3 regions of the Exiguobacterium sp. NPDC077395 genome follow, and region 2 is predicted to be linked to each of the others. Evidence: predicted binding sites of a transcription regulator. Region 2 holds the regulator's gene; each other region holds the start of a gene.
The links. The regulator Rex, encoded in region 2, represses fermentation and respiration genes when NADH is low (regulators of the CRP and FNR family bind a similar motif). The targets are predictions, from matches to a motif close to TTGTGAAATATTTCACAA.
Positions count from the first base shown of each region.

Region 1 (7,740 bases), on a different contig from region 2:
ACCGACAGAATCGGAACGGATTCGCGAGCTAGAAGAAGCTTATTGTGACACGCTACGAGAACATGCCTATTTCGTCGAAGTTGTCGGGAGCGGGTATGACTTTGAACGAATGGGCTTTTTAGACAAAGCGATCGTCCGCATGATGGCCAAACAGAAAGAAAGCTCGCTTGAACTCGATGAGGACAAATTGGATCGGCTTGTCGAGGCGGCTCAAACGTCTGAACGTACTCGGTCCGAGAATCCGTAAGCGAGCATGTCTTTCGCATCGATTGGACTTTTCGTGGAGATGAGTACATCTCCGCTTTTTTTCTGTCCTTCGATTTGATGAAGTGCGATTTTCTCCAGCTGACGTCCTATTCTTAACGCGATTGGCGCAGATTCAAGGCATCGTAAGTTTTCGATGGTCACTTCATCGGTCCGATTATCCCCTCCGAACAGTTCGAGATCAGCTCTCGAGGTTGTAAATCCACGTACGGAGATGCGATGTAATTGAACGCGCCGAGACTTGTATTGAATCGCCAGTGCCGGATGTTTTTCGTAATCGTAAGTCGGGTCACCGATCGCGGTCAATCCATGGATCAAGACGTCTTGATAGGCCGATACGACCAGGCTTCGTGGCGAGGATTTCGCATATAGCGAGCTTCGGACCGGTTCGACGGATACTAAGTTCGTACCAGACAGAAAGCGTGCTGTCGCCGAATCGGGATCGTCTGCTAAATGATGACCAATGTGACGGAAGTTAAATGAGCGATTGTCATGAAGTGAAAGGTGTCCAAAAATATGAACGTCATGAGCCGCTGACGAGGTTCCATGTGCCTTTACTTCGATTCCGCCAAAACATCCTTCACTTTTATTGTTCACGAGTGTGACGTGCCGCGATCCATCGTCAATCTCAATGCCATTCGAGTTTGAAAATCCAACAGCATGCGTTCGACCATGAGGGTGATGACAATAACAGTTGGTGATATAAATGGCATCGCTATGGTGTGTCGTGATTCCGTCATCCCCATAGTTCGTCGCCTCAAGGTAATCAAGATGAATATACCGACTGCCGTTTGCGGCACGGAGGCCGTCCCCTAAGTAATGATAGTGTGGAGACGTGATGTCGAACGCATGAAGACCGGCATTTTTAGCCGTCACATGATGCACCCAGCCATACGTCACATGGGCAAACGTCAAGGCACTCGATGACGTGTCACCGCTCGTCGTTCGTTTCGCATCGCCTAATCGTGCAACGTTCCAATCGAGCGTCAGGTGACATACCTCGATATGATGGTTTCCCGCAAATGGGGTGGCGTTTCGTAACAATCTTCGATGCTTTGGGGCACAATCGGATAGTTTTAGAATGGTGACGTCCTGTCCGGCACCTTCTAACACGCAGTTCGAAGGAAGGCGAATGCCCCGAACGATATACACACCTGCCGGGACAAAGACACGGCGATTGGAGCGGAGGGCGAGACGAAAAGCGAGCGTGCAATCCGTTTGTCCGTCCCCGACAGCGCCATAATCTGTCACATCAACACGTTGTTTTGTGACCTGAAGCAGATTCAAATATTCCGCATCGAGGCGTCGCATCCAAACAGGACGAACCATTCCGTCCATTTGTTCGAGCGGGAGTGACGTTTGAACAGGCGTAATACGTTCTGTCATTGGAATTCGGCAAGGGATGGATTGTTGCTGCTCTGAGTAAGATGTCTCGCGAGTGACACGATGCCATTCGAGTGTTCGCTGGATGAGGTCTTCTTCCGACCAATCAGAATATGAGGTAATCATCGATGCGATTGATTGTGGGTCCTTTGCATTTTTCATAATAAATCCTCCTAGCATCATCTTCTCTAGCATGTACCCGTTTCACCTCGTTTTTTAGCAATCAGAAGTATTTACTAGACAGAAGCATCTAGTCGTGTTATATTCAATATGTGCTTAATTAAGAATAGCTGGAATCATAATTCACAAGTGCTTGGGATTATTTTTCGTTAGATAATCCAGAGGCTTGTATTTTTTTTGGTCAAGTTTTTTCTAGTAAGGCACTACTATAACGCATAGCGTTTATTTCAGGAGGGTTCATTCATGAACACAGGTAAAGTAAAATGGTTTAACTCAGAAAAAGGTTACGGCTTCATCGAAATGGAAGGCGGAGACGACGTATTCGTACACTTCTCAGCAATCCAAGGCGACGGCTTCAAAACACTTGAAGAAGGCCAAGAAGTAACTTTCGAAATCACAGACGGAGCTCGTGGACCACAAGCTTCTAACGTTGAAAAAATCTAATCTTCCTTTCTAAGGAATATGATACCTGCTCGCATCGGCGAGCAGGTTTTTTTGTGTTTAATCGTGTAGTTTGAGGGAACAGTATACGAGCGACAAATCATGAAGGAGGAATTTGGAATGAGTGCAAAAGAAACAGCTTTAAAAATCCTAGATTCAAGTGATGTAGGGACGATGGCGACCGTGTATAAAGTGAAGCCACATAGTCGTTACATGACATTTTTCCATGATGATTTTACACTCTACACAGCAACCTCGAACGATACAGATAAGGTGGAGGAATTAGAGAAGAATCCATATACGCATATTTTGATTGGTTATGACGGAGATGGAGTGGGGGACACCTACTTAGAAATCTTAGGGAAAGCGACTGTGTCAGACGATGAATCGATGAAAGAAAAAGTGTGGAACGACAAACTCGAGGGCTGGTTTGATGGTCCGGACGATCCGAAATTGGTCATTCTCAAAATCGAACCAGAATCGATGCGTGTGATGAATAAAAAAGGGCAGCCACCTCAAGAAGTAACGTTGTAAACTTCTCAAAGACGCCTCGAGTAGGCGTCTTTTTGCTGGATGTGAATAGAGTGTGACGTACATATGGACGAATCATGAACAAAGCAAAATACATATGTGAAATAGTGAACATAGGTGGTATATTGTGAATGTAATCACATTATTCATTTATTCAACTTCTTGAAAAGGAGGAATCATCATGTTCACGAAATTTTGGCAAAATCATAACATCGCTACGGCAATCTTGACGGTGTTACGTGTCTGGCTCGGTTATCATTGGTTAACAGCAGGTTGGGGTAAAATCACAGGTGGTTTTGGAACGGAAGGATTCTTAAACAACGCGGTGACACTCGCGACTGGAGAACATCCAGCCGTCGCAGGATGGTGGGCTGCATTCTTAGAAAACGTTGCGATTCCGAACGCTGGATTATTCGATGTCCTTATTCCTTATGGTGAATTTTTGGTCGGGTTGGGGTTATTGCTCGGAGCACTCACACGTAGCGCGGCGTTCTTCGGTCTTGTCATGAACATGGCTTTCTTGCTCTCTGGAACGGTCAGTACGAACCCAACGATGTTGATCGTATCCGTATTGATTTTGGTTGCTGGACATAACGCAGGGAAAATCGGAGTCGATGGTTTGTTCCTTCGCAACTTCGTCGAAACGAAAGTATTGCATCGTTCACCAAATCGTCAAATAGCTTCGTAACTTTTATGCACTCTCCTGTGACAAACCTCTCATGTTTCGGCTACGATAGATATAGCCTACAGAGATAAAGGAGAACGCATATGACTACGACTCATTTTAAATGGCTTGGCTACACAGAAGGTGTGTCCTTCTTGTTGTTACTGTTTATCGCGATGCCATTGAAGTATATGGCGGGTATTCCACTCGCGGTCAGCATCGTCGGCGCTGCACATGGTTTCTTGTTTGTGGCTTATGTGCTCGCAGCCGTCTACATGGCGTGGCGCTTCCGTTGGGGCTTCAAAGTTCTGACGCTTGCCGTCATGGCATCGGTCATCCCATTCGGACCATTTTTATTAGAAAAACGGGTACTCGCGTCAACAGAGAAGACATCGAACTGATTCGTTCGATGTCTTTTTTTGTTAGGATACTCGTTCAATTGACTGAGCTGCTGACCGTTCCGCTTGGATGTCATGGCGAATCCGATATGTGAGTGTGCAGGTACATAGGAGTAGGCCAATCATACATGCAGTGTATAGATGTGCGACTGGTACAAGATCACTCAATACCCCGAATAGAATAAAACCGATTGGCGTGATACCCATCGCAAGTGACTCGAGTACCCCAATCACGCGACCTAAATAATTCGGATCCGTATTCGTTTGTAAAAGCAATTGAATCGGAACGTTGACACGTACGATAAAGAAACCACTCAATAAGGCGAACATTGCGAAAAAGAAAATCGAAGTGAGGACGTTGAAGTTCAAATATAATGGAATGGCAGGGCCGACAAATAGAACACTGAGTATGGTCAGTGCAGATCGCATGGTCGACAGACGATGTTTGATTTTGAATAGTGGCAAGGCGTGAAGTAAAGAAGCGATTAAGAATCCAATGGCAACCATGCTTTCAAGTAGTCCAAACTGAAACGGAGACACGCCGACCTCTTGTAAAGCGGCTATCGGGAACAACACTTCTGTCGCGACGAAAAAGAAGTTCAAGAAGGCAGCTAGAACGGCGACTGTCCATAAAACTCGTTGCTGCTTCAAATAAGAGAGACCGGACCGTACATCTTCCCAGGTGGATTGTTCGGTTGGAGCAATCTCTTTCTGATGAAATGTGAGTCGAGAAGCAAGCAAGGCGGCAATCATGAAGAATAGGGCTGAGCTGAATAAAAAAGCTGGAATCGGTATGAGTTTAAACAGTGCTCCGGCAAGAAGCGGAGTGCCGATACTTGAGATGGAGATGATGCTCTGAATGAGGGAGTTGGCACGTTGAAGCTCTTCCTCTTCGAATAGAAGTGGGATCGAACTCGATAGCGTGACCGATAAGAAGGTAGAGACGATGGATAGGAAGAATGTGATGACATAAAAGGCAGGTGCTTCGAACGTCCAAAGCAAACTTGCAATCCCTGCGAGTAAAAACAGTCCTCCATTCAAAGACTCCATCTTGATGATGACTCGTTTTCGGTCAAGTTTGTCCGCATAAGCGCCGGCAAATGGTGACAAAAGAACGCGTGGCAATGTGCCTGCCAGTAAGACAAATGCGAATTGTAATCCAGATCCAGTCGTCGTCAACACCGTTAATCCTGCTACGAACGTAAATAAGTTGGATGCGAACAGTGACATGAATTTACCGAGTAATAAAATCGATAAATTGGAAGATAAGAATTTCATAGAGAACACTCCTTTGCAAATTAGTTAAATGTGATTTAACATTATCATAAAGGCAATCGAGTGAAATGTAAACATAAAGTTCAATATAATTTAACTTATAGAGGTGGCATATGATTGGTGAACGAATTAAAACGTTACGAAAACAGAAGAAAATGACCCAAACGCAGTTGGCGGAAGGGATCGTCACGAAATCGATGCTCAGTATGATTGAAAATGGGAAAGCGGAGGCATCGATGCGTAGCTTACGAGAACTCGCAAGTCGGTTAGATGTCTCGATGCAGCAGTTATTGACTGACCCGAAAGAAGCTGAATTACAGACGATGGTCGAGCAGTTAGAATATGAAGAAATGACACTCGTTTCGCGGCCAGATCAAGAAATACGACAGATGCTTTCCCCATACTTAAAAGAAGAAATGAACTCCGTGTGGCAAGGTAAAGCATACATGTTGTATGGGGATACGTACTTTCAAGAAGGAGAAAATGAGAAGGTATTGAACTACTACGATCGTGCCATTGAAATTTTTGAGAAGCTAGGTGAATCTGATGAATTGGCAATGGGACGAATTAGCCAGGCTTATTATTTATTGATGTGGAACCGATTTGAAGAATCGCTTGAACGGATTGACGCGATCGAACTTCTTGATGCGAAATACATGAAAACGAAAACGAGAACTGAGTACGTCATGTTGATTGTATTTAAAAACCTTCTTTGTGACGAGGATTTGGAAGATTCGATTCGACAGCTTGAAGACGTGCTCGAGTATATGAAACGAACAAGAATCTACTACCGTGCGGACGACGTGTATCGCACCATTTCGATTTGTGCGCTCTATTTGAACGATGAAAAGCATGTTCGTGAGTCTTTACAAAAGGCGAAGCAATACATTCAATTCACGGAAGACCGCTTGGCAGAAATCAAAGTGGCACTTTCCGAAGCGCTCTATGCGATGGAATATCGACATATTGATCTGTTAGGGGAAAACGTCAAGTTGATGGAATCACTCACGACAGAGGTTGAGCCGTTCATTGCGGCGATTTCGATGGCGAAAGGTGTGTACTACGCTTTTCGAGGGGAATCGGAAAAAGGAAGAGAGTGTTTATTGGCACTATGGGAAAACAGAGACGAGTGGAAAGCACATAGTTTAGTCGATATCGCGATTTACTACGAAGGGTTATTAAGGGGAACATTGAACGGATGCGGAGACGACTGGGTATCGGTCATCGAAGAACAAGTAGCGAAATTCCCGCAAGGACTGTTTCGCAAACGTTTAGAATTATTACTACAACAAATCAAGGGCTGACGCATCAGCCCTTGAACGTTTGAATCAATGTCCCTTGACCATGCTCGACTTGGACGGAAGCGTGGGCCCCATTGACGAGCGTCATCTGCGGCGGAACGTGTCCGAAATCGATATCGAAAAAGATAGGAACCTCTAACATGTGGTGGAGCTCCTCATACACCATCTCAGTAGTATAGTCTTGATGCACAGATGGGGCATCACTTCGTCCAAACAGAATACCAGACGTCTGATCGAACCAACCGGCCCACTTCATTTGAAGGAGGGTCCTTTTTAATGCGGGGACGTTCATCTCGGCATTCTCAAAATACCAAAGAATCGGTTCATCATTCAGGTAATCGTGTTGGAATGTCCTGACGTCGCCATACGGTGTCCCGATTGTATGTAAGAGCACATCGAGACATCCACCAAGCAATCGACCTGTCGCGTGTTGACCCCCAATCGCTTTCCATTCCGTTGTTTCACTCAAATGAAACAGGTGTGGCGTCGGATTTTCATGCTGCCATTCCTTTTGAAACTTCTCAGACGAGCGTTGGATGACCGTCTCGTCGACCCGCGTCGACAATACATCTAACCAGCGTGAACTCGTCTCATCCCAAATATCCGCACGTAAATCGACCAGGTTTGGACCATGGGCCGAGGCGATTCCGGTTTTTAATGTATAGACGAAGAGCAACAAACTCGTATCTGAATAACCGAGCATCCATTTTGCGGGTAAGGATTGCCACTCGATTTGGTCGAGGATCTCCATTAAAAGTTCTCCGCCCCAAGGCGGAATGATCAAGTCGACAGTGTCGTTTTGAAGGAGATTGGTCAATTCATTTACTCGTACGCGAGCCGGGGAGGACTTCCCGAATTGTTGTTTCCACGCATTTGGAGTAAATTGCAACGTGAACCCTCGATCAGAAAACTTATGTTCCGCTTGATGCAATAAATGGTGTAGTTCTGTTGGTATACCGGATGAGGGAGCGGTGACCCCGATTTGATGACCGGTGAACTGTGGATAACGAATCATGACGACCTCCTGTGGATAAGTGATAAATGAAATCGGTTAAAACGGTTATCCACATGTGGACAACTAGTTGGAGCGCATCCGTTCCGCGTGACGCATTCCCCATTCGTTCATCGCTTCGAGAATCGGGATCAGTGTTTTCCCATACTCGCTTAAGCGATAATCGACACGGGGAGGGACTTCTGGATAGACGGTCCGGATGACGATATCTTGTTCTTCTAAATCACGGAGTTGTGCGGTCAGTATCTTTTGACTGATTTTTGGTAACGCTCGTTTCAACTCACTGAAGCG
Region 1 covers NZ_JBNNHU010000002.1:196,658-204,397, forward strand. Annotated here, with positions in the region: gene ACQKD4_RS11435 (flavodoxin domain-containing protein) at 1-247, shown strand, start outside; gene ACQKD4_RS11440 (glycoside hydrolase family 55 protein) at 211-1,809, opposite strand; gene ACQKD4_RS11445 (cold-shock protein) at 2,071-2,271, shown strand; gene ACQKD4_RS11450 (pyridoxamine 5'-phosphate oxidase family protein) at 2,389-2,802, shown strand; gene ACQKD4_RS11455 (DoxX family membrane protein) at 2,981-3,487, shown strand; gene ACQKD4_RS11460 (DUF3817 domain-containing protein) at 3,568-3,864, shown strand; gene ACQKD4_RS11465 (MFS transporter) at 3,886-5,139, opposite strand; gene ACQKD4_RS11470 (helix-turn-helix domain-containing protein) at 5,250-6,440, shown strand; gene ACQKD4_RS11475 (S66 family peptidase) at 6,445-7,452, opposite strand; gene ACQKD4_RS11480 (winged helix-turn-helix transcriptional regulator) at 7,516-7,740, opposite strand, start outside.
Region 1: ACQKD4_RS11455 (DoxX family membrane protein) is a predicted target of Rex. The motif match lies at 2,925-2,942, and genes of this name have one in related genera.

Region 2 (7,740 bases):
GCCACCGTTCATTTCTGATCCCGTTGCCGCCAATGTTAAGACTGTCCCAATCGGTAATGCATCTGTGACGGGGACTTGTCGTGTCACGATGTCCCACGGATTCCCGTCATATTTTACACCGGCTGCGATTCCTTTCGCACAGTCGATGACGCTACCTCCACCGACAGCTAGGATGAGGTCGATTTGATGTTCATGGACTAAGTCAATCCCTGTTTGAACTGTCGTTAGACGCGGATTTGGTTCGACACCAGAAAGTTCGACGACGGTTACGTTCATGTCGGCTAATAGAGCGGTTACTTCTTCATAAAGACCGTTCGCTTTGATGCTCCCTCCACCGTATAAAAGAAGGACACGGTCCCCGTATCGTGGGATTTCGGTACGGAGTGATTCCAGTTGTCCTTTTCCGAATAAAAGTTTGGTCGGGTTGTGATATTGAAAACGTTCCATTGGTTAATAAACCTCCTTGATTTCTTCTAAGTATTGAACGTCCCGACTAGCGAGAAGTGCCTCTGCTTCTTTGCGATACGTTTGATAGTGGGGTGAGGCGATATGCGCATCGAATGCCTCCTTGTCAGCCCACTGTTCGTAAAAGACGAACGTGTCTGGGTTGCCTTCGACACGGTGTAGCGTATAGAAGACACAACCTGCCTCCGCGCGTGATGGGGTGACGACTTGGCGTAAGTGTGTCTCAAGCGCGGACCCGAGACCGGGCTTCGCTTGAATCTGAGCTAAGATGGTAATCATCTTCATTCCTCCTCATCTATAAAACCCGCCTGTTTGAGAACAGGCGGGTCGCTCTCTTTCATCGATTGGCAACGAGAAAGAATCGATTAGTTTAACGTGTTGATGACGGCTTTTGCGACAGCAACGGTCGATTGTGGATTTTGGCCTGTTACCAAGTTTCCATCGACTTGAACGTTTTCTGTGAAGTTGTCTGCGAGCACGATGTTCGCACCGAGTTCACGAAGACGCGTTTCAAGCATGAACGGCATGTAGATATCAAGACCTGTCGCACGTTCTTCTTCATCCGTGAACGTCGCAATCGTTTTACCGTTCACGAGTGGTGTGCCGTCAGACAATGTCGCACCGACAAGACCAGCGGGACCGTGGCAGACGGCAGCAACCGTTTTGCCTGCTTCAAATAGTGAACGGATCGCAACATTCAATGCTTCGCTTTGTGGAAGGTCGAACATCGTTCCGTGACCACCTGGCATGAAGATGGCATCGAATTGATCGAAGTTGGTAATCGTCTTCAAATCAATCGTATCTTCGAGAAGGGGAGCCGTCGCTTGAATGTCAGCCGGTACTTCGCCTTCTAAACTGCGTGCGTCGATTGGAGATTGACCACCGTTCGGGCTAGCGACTGTGATGTCATATCCTTGTTGTTTGAACTCAACGTATGCCTCACCAAACTCGGACAACCAAAGTCCAGTCGTGTGACCGTCCTTCATTTCTTTTGCGTTCGTCACGACCATTAATACATGTTTACTCATCTGTCATTCCTCCTAAGAAATCATCCGTCATTTCGGTACGTGACTAGAATAACGCGCACTCTAACGAAAAACAAATTAAGAAAAATCACCTTATCTATAAATAAATTTATACATAAATGAAAAAGCCGTCCCCTTCGAAAAAGAGGACGGACTGTTTACGCTTTCGGTTGTCGATAATTCTCTCGGTGCCACGTATTGATGCGGCTCACGATGAACACGAGAAGGGCAAGGATCCACATGAAGAGCGTCTCTTCATAGAAGTGGGCCCACACCGATCCCGGCGAATAGAACGTGTGAACAGTCACATCGACCGGCCAGACGACAATACGGATGAAGAGCGTGCTCATGAGCAGGCCACTGAAAAGACTGAGTAGAATCCCTGGCCACGTCTGAATGATGAAGCCGATGACGACTGGTAAAAAGTAAAAAAGAATAGAAGGGACAATCGTCGGCTCCCCGCGGATGAGTTCAGATACGAACTCGGTTCCGGTTGGCACGATATAGGCCAGTCCCGTGAGGAACGCTTGGATGAGCTCGATTCGCATGGCACGTGTACGCATCATGTATGGAGTTCCTCCCATTCCGCATAAAGTGCGGTGATGGATTCTTTCGCTGCGTCCGATTCGGTCGACAACTCCTGGGCACGGGCGAAGTCGTTGAAGACGTCCGGCTCACAAAGCAACTGTTCGATTTCGTCGAGGCGATTTTCATGTTGCTCGATTGCCAACTCAATCTCTTCGATGCGCTGTTTGATGCGGCGCTCTTCCCGTTGTTGTTCCTTATCGGCACGCTGTTTTTTCACGACGACCTGCTTTGTCTCTTCACGGGCGAGTCGCGCGAGTTCTTCTAGTTCTTCTTTCTTCTCGACGTAGTACGAATAGTCACCGAGATACTCGTCGATGCCGTTCGGCGTGATTTCTAACACACGCGTCGCGAGACGGTCGATGAAGTAGCGGTCGTGCGAGACGAAGAGAATCGTACCTGGATAGTCGAGAAGGGCGTTCTCTAAGATCATCTTCGAGTCGAGGTCCAAGTGGTTCGTCGGCTCATCCAAAATGAGGAGGTTCGGTTGCTCGAGCTTCAGCTTGGCCAACGTGAGACGTGCGCGTTCGCCGCCTGATAATTCATGGACACGCTTCATGACGTCATCGCCGCTGAAGAGGAACTGTCCGAGAAGACTCCGCACTTCTTGCTCGCGCATGAGTGGCCAGTCGTTCCAAATCTCGTCGATGACACGGTTCGCGTCCGACAAGTTCTGCTGCTCCTGATCGTAGTAGCCGATCTCGACGCCGGTCCCGTAGCGGATATCACCGGTAAGGGCGGCTTGTTGTTTCGTCAACACTTTGAGAAGTGTCGACTTCCCGACCCCGTTCGGACCGACGAGAGCGACGGATTCCCCGCGCTGTAGCTGGAAACGGAGATTTTGGGCAATCGGTTCTTCATACCCGATGGCGAGGTCACTCGCGCTCAACACATCGTTCCCGCTCTGTCGTTTGATGGAGAACGAGAGGACCGCACTGCGTTCGTCACCGTCCGGAGCATCGAGACGGTCGACTTTCTCCAGACGCTTCCGTACGCTTTGCGCCCGTTTCGTCGTTGTCGCCCGGGCGATGTTTCGCTGAATGAAGTCCTGCATCTTGGCAATCTCTTCTTGCTGCGACTCAAACTGCTTCTTCTCTTGTTCGTAGAGAGCGGCCTTCTGTTCGAGATACTTCGTGTAGTTCCCGACGAAGCGGCGGCTCCGGTGACGCGACAACTCATAGACGACCGAGACGACACGGTCGAGGAAGTATCGGTCGTGGGAGACGATGAGGACGGCCCCTTTATAGCCGCTTAAGTACTTCTCAAGCCATGCGAGCGTCTCGATGTCCAAGTGGTTCGTCGGCTCGTCCAAGATGAGCAGGTCGGGACTTTGAAGGAGCATCTTCGCCAAGGCGAGACGCGTCCGTTGTCCACCAGAGAGCGTGTCGATCCGACGCTCGAAGTCGTCCGGATAAAAGCGCATCCCGTGAAGGACCGAGCGGATGGTCGCTTCATATTGATAACCGCCACGCTCTTTGAATGTATGCTGCTCTTCATCGTAAGAGGAGAGGAGGCGTTCATACGCAGCGGCGTCATTTAGGATTCGTTCTGAGCCCATGTCGGCTTCCATGCGACGGAGCGTCTTCTCTTGCTCAATCAAGTCCGTGAAGACGGTGAGCATCTCGTTCCAAATAGTCTCGTCGGATTCTAACCCTGAGTCTTGGGCGAGATAGCCGATTGTGACGTCTTTTGGCTTCATGATGTCCCCGGAGTCATAGTTATATTCACCAGCGATGACTTTCAAAAGCGTCGACTTCCCGGCCCCGTTTCGGCCGACGAGGGCGACGCGTTCGCCTTCTTGGATTTCGAGTTTGACGTTTTCTAAAATCGGCTCGACGCCGAAGGATTTGGATAAGTTATTGACTTGCAGTAGGATCAAGTGAAAAAACCCCTTTCTCTCTATTTAGTATACTGTATTTTTCAGCGATTTTAGGTATATTCGTTGAGTGGTCATGTGAATTCGTTTACAATCAAGGTGTATGAAATTCAGATTCGTTTGTAACGTGTCGTAAAAAGGAGGCTCTTTCCGTTGAGTCAAAACGAACCAAAGATTCCACAAGCGACAGCCAAACGGTTGCCACTATACTATCGATTTATTCAAAGCCTGCACGCGTCAGGTAAACAACGTGTCTCTTCAGCAGAACTGAGTGAGGCGGTCAAGGTCGATTCGGCTACGATTCGCCGTGATTTCTCGTACTTCGGTGCGCTCGGTAAAAAGGGATATGGCTATAACGTGCAGTATCTGTTAGACTTTTTCCGAAAGACACTGAATCAGGACGAGATTACGAATGTCGCCTTGGTCGGGGTCGGTCACCTTGGGACGGCATTCGTCAACTATAACTTCCTTAAAAACAATAACACACATATCGTCGTCGGGTTCGACGCAGACGAGACAAAAGTCGGCACGACGATGTCAGGCGTCCCAATTCATCACGTCGATGAGATGGAACAGATTATGAAGCAAAACAAGATTGACGTCGCCATTTTGACGGTACCTTCTGCCTATGCGCAGTCCGTCGCAGACGACTTGGTCCGTTTCGGTATCAAGGGCATCTTGAACTTCACACCGGCACGACTTACCGTACCGGACACGGTTCGCGTCCATCACATCGATTTGTCGATTGAGCTGCAGTCACTCATTTACTTTATGCAACACTATCCAACCGCTGAGGGGGTCCATCAATAATGGAATTACTAGCATCATCACTCGTCGTCGGGATTCCGGGTGGGGCGAGTCTATTCATCATCGCCATCATCGCGCTCATCATCTTCGGACCGAAGAAATTACCGGAGTTTGGTCGCGCGGCCGGACAAACGCTTCGTGAGTTCAAAAATGCAACGAACGGCATGATGAACGAGCACGACGAGAACGACAAGAAAGCTATCGAAAAGAAAGAGCAGTAAGCCATGAATCATCAACCTGATCAAGAGCGGGAAATCACCGATCACTTGACAGAGCTGCGGAGACGACTGATGCTATCTGCATTTGTCGTCTTTGCCTTCTTTTTGATGGCTTTGCCGAGTGTCAAATATGTACTCGCGTACTTGCAAGAAGATCTCGTCGAACGCGGGCTCGAACTGAACGCCTTTGGGGTCGCGGACCCGCTCATGATTTACTTGAACTTGGCGCTCATCATCGGCCTGATTGCGGCGAGCCCATTCCTACTGTATCAAGTGTGGGCGTTTGTCGCACCCGGTCTGCATCCGAATGAACGAAAAGGTACGCTCGCTTATATCCCGATCATCTTCGGATTGTTCTTGATCGGCCTTGCGTTCGCCTACTACTGGTTATTCCCGCTCGTCCTCGATATCTCGACGGACCTCGGGCAAGACCTCGGACTCGAACAAATCATCGGGGCGAACAATTACTTCACGTTCTTGTTGCAACTGACGATTCCGTTCGGTCTATTGTTCCAATTGCCGGTCGTGACGATGTTCTTGACCCGAATTGGTGTCGTGACACCATACTTCTTATCGAAGATTCGTAAGTATGCGTACTTCGCGCTATTCGTAGTCGCGGCATTCATCACACCACCGGATTTGACGTCGCACCTTATGGTGTCATTGCCACTCTTCTTCCTATATGAGATTAGTTTATCGATTTCACGCGTCACCTACAAAGGGGTGTTGCGCCGGGAGAAAGAAGCGATGGTGCAAGAACAGATGGATTTAATGAAACAGATGAATGAGAAATAAGCATCGTTCCGTAAATGGGACGATGCTTTTTATATGCATTACACTGTAGTTCAACTGGTGTTCAAACTTTAGACACTTTTACGTGAAATAGTGAGCATAGTCGTTGAATCCTATATTGTGAAATAGTACACTAAGGTCAAGAAGTTAATGTGATATTTATCACAATCTAAAAACGAAACGTACTGTCTAACATAAAAGGAGAGACGACTCATATGAAAATCGCAGTCATCGGATGTACACACGCAGGAACAGCAGCTGTCAAAGGATTACTCGCCAAGCACAACAATCTTGATATCACCGTTTACGAGCGGAACGATAACGTCAGCTTCCTCTCGTGTGGGATTGCGCTCCATGTCGGTGGGGTCGTCCAACGTGCAGAAGAATTATTCTACTCCTCTCCACGTGAGCTTGAAGAGCTCGGAGCAACCATGCGCATGAAACATGATGTCTTATCCATCGACACCGACGCGAAGACGGTCCACGCCAAAAATCTCGAAACAGGGGAAGACGTGCACGACACGTATGACCGCTTGATCGTCACGACGGGTTCATGGCCGATTGTCCCAACGCTCCCAGGAATCGAAATGAATGGAATCGAACTCTGTAAAAACTATGCGCATGCACAACGTATCATTGAGCGCGCGACAGATGCAACGAAGATTGCTGTCATCGGAGCGGGTTATATCGGAGTCGAACTCGTCGAGGCGTTCGAAGCATACGGTAAACATGTTACGTTCATCGATAGTGCCGACCGCATCTTGAACAAATATCTCGATAAGTCGTTCACGGATCCATTAGAAGCAGACATGACAAGTCGCGGGATCGACCTCGAACTCGGTCAGACGGTCGAAGCGTTCCGTGGTACAGATGGAAATGTCACACATGTCGTGACGGACAAAGGTGAATTCGAGGCGGATCTCGTGATCCTCTGCGTCGGATTCCGTCCGAACACAGGACTCCTCGAAGGGCAGGTCGATATGCTCGGGAACGGCGCCATCATCGTCGACGAATACATGCGCACGAGCAACCCGGACATTTTTGCGGCAGGTGACAGCTGTGCCGTCTACTACAACCCGGCACGCACACACGCCTATATCCCACTTGCGACGAACGCTGTCCGCATGGGAACGCTCGTCGCGGAAAATATGATGCAACCACGTGTCCGCTACCAAGGGACGCAAGGAACGTCAGGACTTCGTCTCTACGACTGGAACATCGCGTCGTCTGGATTAACGGAAGAAGCGGCAGTCCTATTCGGACTCGACGTAGAAAGTGTCGTCATTGAGGATGCATATCGTCCGGAGTTCATGCCGACTGCAGAGAAAGTCGAATTCAAACTCGTCTATGAAAAAGAGACACATCGCATTGTCGGTGGACAAGTATTGTCAAAAGCGGATTTGACACAAGCAGTCAACACGCTCTCCCTCGCTATCCAAAACGAGATGACGGTCGAAGAGCTCGCGTACGTCGACTTCTTCTTCCAACCGCACTACAACAAACCATGGCACTTCTTGAACAGCGGAGCGCTTGAAGCGATGAAAGACAAAGTGAATGCTTAATAGAAAACGCGGAAGCTAACAGCTTTCGCGTTTTCTTATAGATAGCGTGGCGCATCTTTCATGGAATTCGTCAAAATCATATAAAGAAGGAAACTCCCAGGGAGAATCAAAAAGATGAGTCGAACTCCGATTGAAGAAATACCAAAGTATTCAGCAATCCCACCGCATACTCCAGACAGAGAGCGGTCCGTCGCGGACTTACGAAGTGTACGTTGCATAGCAAAGCTCCTTTTAAGTTGATATGTAAATTTTACCATATGTATGTATGAAAAAGCGCACCAATACAATTGGCGCGCTACTCATTATTTCAACATGTCGACGAGTTCATCAAGCACTTGGTTGGCAGAAAGGACGCCACCCGATGTGTTCCAAATGTCATCACTGACCTCTGTTACTTCGCCTGCTTTGAC
Region 2 covers NZ_JBNNHU010000004.1:10,491-18,230, forward strand. Annotated here, with positions in the region: gene ACQKD4_RS13305 (iron-containing alcohol dehydrogenase) at 1-447, opposite strand, end outside; gene ACQKD4_RS13310 (putative quinol monooxygenase) at 451-744, opposite strand; gene ACQKD4_RS13315 (type 1 glutamine amidotransferase domain-containing protein) at 831-1,493, opposite strand; gene ACQKD4_RS13320 (hypothetical protein) at 1,649-2,056, opposite strand; gene ACQKD4_RS13325 (ABC-F family ATP-binding cassette domain-containing protein) at 2,053-3,954, opposite strand; gene ACQKD4_RS13330 (redox-sensing transcriptional repressor Rex) at 4,105-4,761, shown strand; gene tatA (twin-arginine translocase TatA/TatE family subunit) at 4,761-4,979, shown strand; gene tatC (twin-arginine translocase subunit TatC) at 4,983-5,771, shown strand; gene ACQKD4_RS13345 (FAD-dependent oxidoreductase) at 5,984-7,330, shown strand; gene ACQKD4_RS13350 (PspC domain-containing protein) at 7,366-7,548, opposite strand; gene ACQKD4_RS13355 (ABC transporter substrate-binding protein) at 7,633-7,740, opposite strand, start outside.

Region 3 (7,740 bases), on a different contig from region 2:
GACGGGAAGCTTATGACGGGTCGCGATATCGTCATGGCAGCCATCTTTGGTGCAGAAGAGTTTGCGTTTGCGACAGCACCGCTCGTCGTTCTCGGATGTATCATGATGCGCGCATGTCATTTAGATACTTGTCCGGTCGGTGTGGCGACACAAGACCCGGTACTTCGTCAGAAATTTATGGGGAAACCAGAGCATGTCGTCAACTTGATGACGTTCTTGGCTGAAGAAGTGCGGGAAATCTTGGCGTCACTCGGTGTCACATCACTCGACGAAGTGGTCGGTCGAACGGATCTACTCGAAGAAAGCGTATGGAAGACGAATCATCCGAAAGCGCGACGTCTAGATTTGTCTCCAATGATTTCGATGCCGACACCGTTGCCGGAACGAGAAGAACTCACTCATCCGGCATACCGTTCATACGATCATCGTAAGCTCATCCCAGCTGTATCACGTTCCATCACTTCTGGCCAACCGACGTTCTTCGTAGGTCGCATCCGAAACACCGATCGAGCGGTCGGAACACAGTTAGGTTTTGAAGTGACGAAAGTTCATGGTCAGGTCGGTTTACCGGACGATACGATTTCGCTTCGCCTTAGTGGATCTGCGGGACAAAGTCTGGGGGCATTTTTACCGAACGGGATCACTATCTCTGTCATTGGCGATGCGAACGATTATATCGGCAAAGGCTTGAGCGGAGGGAAACTGGCATTGATTGCTGAAAAGCATGCGCCGTTTGATGAAAGTGAACAAATGATTGCCGGTAACGTCTGCTTGTATGGAGCGACGAGCGGTCAGGCGTTCTTAAACGGACATGTCGGTGAGCGGTTCGCCGTTCGTAACTCTGGTGCGACGGCAGTCGTCGAAGGAGTCGGGGATCACGGGTGTGAATATATGACCGGTGGGACGGTACTTGTACTCGGACAGATTGGACGAAATTTTGCGGCCGGTATGTCCGGTGGTACAGCTTATATTTACGGAGCGCAAGCCTATGAACAACTCGTCAATGAGGAGCTTGTTTCCGTCGTACGGGAGTTGGACGATGAAGATATCGAACAAATTTATGCGCTTCTTGAAGCGCACCAATTCCACACAGATAGCGTCAAAGCACGGACGATTTTAGAGTCATTTGAACAAGTACGTTCACAGTTTGTGAAAGTCGTTCCTAGAGACTATGCGAACGTCTTAGACGTGATGCGTCAAATTGAGGCAAATCGTCCTGAATTGAGTGAGGCCGACCGAGCACTTGAATTGTTCCGTGTCGTGACAGAAGGAGGTACCGTATGAAACATAACTTTTTGAACATCGCGCGAACGACGCTGCCAGAACGTCACGTCGAAGAGCGGGTGAGGGATTATGATGAATATGCGTCTCGTATGGATGATCAATCCGTTCAACAACAAGCCGCGCGCTGTATGGATTGCGGCACACCGTTCTGTCACGTCGGTGATTTGATTGGTCAGGAGACGATTGGATGCCCGATTCACAACTATATTCCAGAGTGGAACAAACTTGTCACGAAAGCTGACTGGATGGGTGCGTACCATCGATTGATGGAGACGAACAACTTCCCGGAGTTCACGGGAAGGGTTTGTCCGGCACCTTGTGAAGGATCGTGTACACTCGGGATCAGTGAAGATCCGGTTGCCATTAAGTCTATCGAGCGAACGATCATCGACCGGGCATTTGAAGAAGGATGGGTGAAACCGAGACTAGTTCATCGAAGAACCGGGTTGACGGTCGCTATCATCGGAAGTGGTCCTGCTGGTCTAGCCGCCGCTGATCAATTGAATCAACTGGGACATTCGGTCACCATCATCGAGAAGTCGGATGAAGCGGGAGGACTGCTCATGTATGGCATCCCAAACATGAAACTCGATAAAGATGTCGTAAGACGTCGCGTTCGGTTACTCGAACAAGAGGGTATTGTCATCCGGACGAACGTCGAGGTTGGTACGGATGTAACGGTCGAATCGCTTCGGAACGAATACGATGCGGTCATCTTGGCGACCGGAGCTCAAAAACAGCGCACGCTCGGGATTGACGGAGATGATGCCGCTGGAGTTGAAATGGCGATGGATTATTTGACGGCATCCATGCATGAACGAAAAGGAGCTCCCCTTGCCTCTGATTATGACGCCAAAGACAAAGATGTCATCGTCATCGGAGGAGGAGATACAGGAGCGGACTGCGTGGCGACGGCAATCCGTCAAGGTGCAAAATCAGTCGTTCAATTTGGGAAGCACCCGTCAAAAGGGTTGCTCCGTGCACCAGAGAAACCTTGGCCACTTCAACCTGACACGCTTACGACCGATTATGCGTATGCGGAATCACTCGCGGTCTATGAGAAAGACCCGAGAACATATTTGATTCGCTCCAACCAAATCGTCACGAAAGAAGGACGTGTCACAGGGATTGAAACGGAACGGATGACGAAAGTCGTCAACCCGGATGGTCAAGCGACTTTCTTCGTAGAGGAAGATTCGATGGAGACGTACCCGGCGGACCTCATCCTCGTCGCCATTGGATTTGAACGACCAGAGCACGAGTTGCGGAAAATCGGCGTCGAGAAAACGATAGATTTCCATACGGCAACGGATAACGTCTTTGTAGCTGGGGATGCGAAGCGGGGGCAAAGCCTAATTGTATGGGCAATTCGAGAAGGACGAGAGGTGGCAGAAGTGGTCGATGCGTATCTCGATACTTGCAAGACCGTTTTAAAAACCTCATCATAAAAAGGAGCGACAACTGTCGCTCCTTATCTTTTGTTTAGGAGGAGTTTTATGTTCACCGAAATCCTCATGTATACGGGAATCTGGTTTATTCTCATCCTGATTTTATTAGGAACCATTTATTCACGACGGAAAAAATGATCAAAGCACCATCGCGGCAATCACCCCGAAGATGATGAGTGGAATGTTGTAGTGTAAGAACGTTGGCCAAACCGTTTCACGAAGGTGATCGTGTTGACCGTCAGCGTTCAATCCACTCGTAGGTCCGAGGGTCGAGTCACTTGCAGGACTCCCGGCGTCACCAAGAGCACCTGCAGTCCCGATGATGGCAATCGTCGCCTCGACAGAGAAGCCATACTGTACACAAAGCGGTACGAAGATGGCCGCAATGATTGGAACAGTTGAGAAGCTCGAGCCGATGCCAAGTGTAATGACGAGTCCGACAAGTAACATGACAAGAGCTGCGATCATTTTAGAATCACCCATCAAATCGCTCGCACCGTTGACGAGCGGATCGATGGCACCTGTTTCACGAATAACGGCTGCGAATCCACTAGCGGCAATCATGACGAAACCGATGAATGCCATCATGCGCATCCCGCTCGTGAAGATGTCATCGGCCTCTGACCAAGGGATGAGGCGGAAAATCGAGAGTAAGATTAGTCCTGTCACCGCTGAAGCAATCATCGACTCCGTCTGCAATTGGACGATGAGGACGATGAGAACGACGACAAGTGTCATGATCATCTTGAAACCACTCATTTGACGAACTTCATAGTCAGACGGTCCGAGTGCAATCGTTTCGTACGTTCGTGGTTTCCGGTAGTGAATGAACGCGGCAATCAATCCAACGACCATCCCAAATGCCGGGATTCCCATAATCGAAATGATATTGACGTCTCCGACAGCTAAGCCGTTCGCTTCAACGTTTGCAATCAAAATCTCGTTCAAGTAAATGCCACCGAACCCGACTGGTAGCAACATATACGGTGTCACGAGACCGAACGTCAAGATGGTTGCGACGAGGCGGCGATCTAACTTCAACTCATTGAATAAGACGAGTAACGGCGGAATCACGATCGGGATAAAGGCGATGTGAATCGGGAGTACGTTTTGTGAGCTGATTGACAACAATAAAAGAAGCGACAATAAGAACGCTTTGACGTACATCACGCGCTTTCCTGACACGTCACGACCTGACATCGCAATTAACTTTTCAGCTAAGACGTCTGGTAGACCCGTCTTCGACAATCCGACGGCGAATGCTCCGAGAAGCGCATAGCTAAGGGCGATGCTCGCTCCGCCGCCAAGACCGTCGCTGAAAGCGGTCAACGTATCGTTAAATCCGAGCCCTCCAACAAGCCCTCCGACAAGCGCAGCTAATATTAAGGACAATACAATGTGCACACGACTGATGGCGAGTGCAAATAAGACGATGACTGCAAGTAATACTGCGTTCATATCCATCCAACACCTTTCACAATTTCTTTCTCTTGGTATCACTTTAATATGATAAAGACTTTTTGAAATTTAACATATGATGTGACCCTTGTCAAATCGATTATGAAAAAAAGCGATAACTCGTGAAAGTTATCGCTTACGTGTTACAGATCGACGTTGTGATACACTTGGCGAACATCTTCCAAGTCTTCGAGCACATCGATTAATTTTTCAAACTGTTCTTTCGAATCGTCATCGAGCGACACTTCGTTTTGTGGAAGCATCGTCAACTCGGCGACGGCGAACTCTTCAACCCCGGCAGACTTGAATGCAGTCTGAACGGCATGGAACGCTTCTGGCTCGGCGTAAACAATGACTGTCTCATCTTCTTCGATGACGTCACGAACGTCGAGGTCGTGTTCCATCATGAGTTCAAGGACATCGTCTGCCGACATTTGATTGACACCGATGACGGCTGTCGCATCAAACATGTAGGCGACCGAACCGCTGACACCCATGTTTCCTCCGTTTTTACCGAAAGCGGCACGTACTTCAGATGCTGTACGGTTTACGTTGTTCGTCAACGTATCGACGATGACCATCGCACCGTTCGGTCCAAATCCTTCATAACGTAGCTCATCGAAGTTTTCCTCGTCGCCACCTTTTGCTTTATCGATGGCGCGATCGATAATCGCACGGGGCACGTTATACGTTTTCGCACGCTCCACAACGAATTTTAATGACTGGTTCAACTCAGGATCAGGTTCCCCTTGACGGGCGGCCACATAAATCTCGCGACCGAACTTCGCATAGACGCGACTCGTGTTCGCGTCTTTCGACGCCTTCTTCTCTTTAATGTTGTTCCATTTACGACCCATTACATGTCATCTCTCTTTCCATTTGTACGTAGATTCATTACAGATTATATAAGAAGTTGCGTGAATTGACGAGAAAAGTTTTACTCGTCGCCCTTATCCATCTTCTCAACAATCTCGGTGAGCGTCTTCAAACTGTCAATGAGGCGGTCGGTTTCATCCTCGTTTAAAAAGGCGAGACGCTCCTCAAAAAGCCTCCGGAACGAGTCTCTCCGTTCGAGTAAAATACGCTCACCTTTCTCTGTCAACTGGTTCCAAATGACACGGCGGTCCCGTTCATCCGGTACGCGTGTAATATATCCTTCATTTAACAGTTTCGTGATGAGCGGGGTAACATTGGGCGGCGCGATGGAGAGTGTTTCACTAATTCGTCCATTTGTGACAGCCCCCTCGTCCTCAATCAACATCAACAGATGGAAATGAGAGAAGTTCAAGTTCGGAATTTGTGGGAAATCAGATCGACGTAGCAGTTTACGACGAATTAAAGGGATCAGTTTGACGAACTGGTCCGCAGCATCTTGTTTCGGCATAGTAGATTCACTTCCTAGTTAGGTTCTATTTTCATTATACACGAGTTAGGTGCAGTTGAACCTAAAAACGGGTTGATGTGATGATTGATACATCTTAGAAGAAATAGAACCGACACAATTTATGTAAGCGTTTACATAAACGGAATTACTTGTTTTCATGAAAACGCATTCGATTTTACTGAGGACACAGTTAAAAATCAAGGGGTATCAACAAATGACAAAAAAATATTGTGAAAGAGTTCACATTGTTGTCACCCACAAACTCTGAAAAACATTGTATTCTATGAATGTGAAGGAAAGCACAATCTCTTGAAAGCAGTCATCACATTGTGTCTTCCATCAAGTCAATATGTTCATTAAAAGCTCTCAATTATGAGGAGGAACCTAACATGGCAGTCAAAGAGAAAGCAAAAGTGGAAACTACGGCAGAACAAATGGTGGATACGCTTGTAGCGGGTGCACATGCCGCACTCGATACGTTGATGACGTTCGACCAAGAGAAAATCGATGAAATCGTACAAGCGATGGCGCTCGCTGGTCTTGAGCAACACGTCGCACTTGCGAAATTAGCACATACAGAAACTGGCCGCGGTGTCTTTGAAGACAAGATGATCAAAAACATCTTCGCGACAGAATATATTTACAACTCACTCCGTGGAGAAAAAACAGTTGGCGTTCTTGAAGACGACGTTCAAAACGGAATCACATACATCGCAGAACCAGTCGGTGTCGTAGCTGGGGTCACACCGGTCACAAACCCAACATCGACAACGATGTTCAAAGCGATCATCGCCATCAAGACACGTAACCCAATCATCTTCGCGTTCCATCCATCCGCTCAACAGTGTTCAAGTGAAGCGGCACGTGTTCTTCGTGACGCAGCGATAGCAGCAGGTGCTCCTGAAAACTTGATTCAATGGGTTGAAGTCCCGTCACTCGACGCAACAAAAGCACTCATGAACCACCCAGGTGTGGCGATGGTTCTTGCGACTGGTGGGGCAGCAATGGTCAAATCAGCTTATTCGACTGGTAAACCAGCACTCGGTGTCGGACCTGGTAACGTACCGGCTTATATCGATAAGACTGCGAAAGTGAAACGTGCCATCTCGGACGTCATCCTTTCAAAAACGTTCGACAACGGTATGATTTGTGCGTCTGAACAAGCAATCATCGTCGACCAAGAAGTTTATGAAGAAGTGAAAGCAGAAATGACGGCACTCGGTTGCTACTTCTGCTCACCTGAAGAAAAAGCGAAACTCGAAACACTCGTCATTCGCACGGACACATGTGCGGTCAACCCAGAAATCGTCGGGAAGCCAGCAGCGTGGATCGCTGAAAAAGCAGGTCTCAACGTACCGGCTGATACGAAAATCTTGATTGCTGAACTTGAAACGGTCGGCGCAACTGAACTTCTTTCTCATGAGAAGTTGAGCCCGGTTCTCGGTGCTTATAAAGTACAGTCACGTGAAGAAGGATTCGCGATCGCTGAAAAAATGCTCGAAATCGGTGGTCTCGGTCACACAGCGGTCATCCACTCAACAGATGACGATGCCATCCTTGACTTCGGTCTTCGCATGAAAGCTTGCCGTATCATCGTCAACTCACCTTCAGCACACGGTGGAATCGGTGACCTTTATAACGAAATGACACCATCCCTCACGCTCGGCTGTGGGTCATACGGTAAAAACTCCGTCTCAGAAAACGTGACGGCGAAACATCTACTCAACGTGAAAAAGGTGGCGAGACGTCGCGTGAATATGCAATGGTTCAAAGTACCTGAAAAAATCTACTTCGAGAAAAACTCGGTGCAATACCTTCAATCGCTCACAACGAAAAAACGGGCGATGATCGTCACGGATGAAATGATGGTCAAACTCGGATTTGCTGACAAAGTCATCAAAAACTTGCCTGCAGGTGTTGAGTACCGCATCTTTGACCAAGTCGAACCAGACCCATCTGTCGAAACGGTCATGAACGGTGCCGAAGCGATGCGTCACTTCCAACCAGACATGATTATCGCACTCGGTGGTGGATCACCGATGGATGCTGCAAAAGGAATGTGGCTCTTTTACGAACGTCCAGAAGAGAAGTTCTCAAACCTTCGTCAGAAATTCATGGATATTCGCAAACGGACGTACAAGTTCCCGACGCTCGGTAACAAATCAA
Region 3 covers NZ_JBNNHU010000001.1:1,351,183-1,358,922, reverse strand. Annotated here, with positions in the region: gene gltB (glutamate synthase large subunit) at 1-1,284, shown strand, start outside; gene ACQKD4_RS06980 (glutamate synthase subunit beta) at 1,281-2,732, shown strand; gene ACQKD4_RS06975 (Na+/H+ antiporter family protein) at 2,871-4,190, opposite strand; gene ACQKD4_RS06970 (YebC/PmpR family DNA-binding transcriptional regulator) at 4,334-5,047, opposite strand; gene ACQKD4_RS06965 (MarR family winged helix-turn-helix transcriptional regulator) at 5,128-5,574, opposite strand; gene adhE (bifunctional acetaldehyde-CoA/alcohol dehydrogenase) at 5,964-7,740, shown strand, end outside.
Region 3: adhE (bifunctional acetaldehyde-CoA/alcohol dehydrogenase) is a predicted target of Rex. The motif match lies at 5,803-5,820, and genes of this name have one in related genera.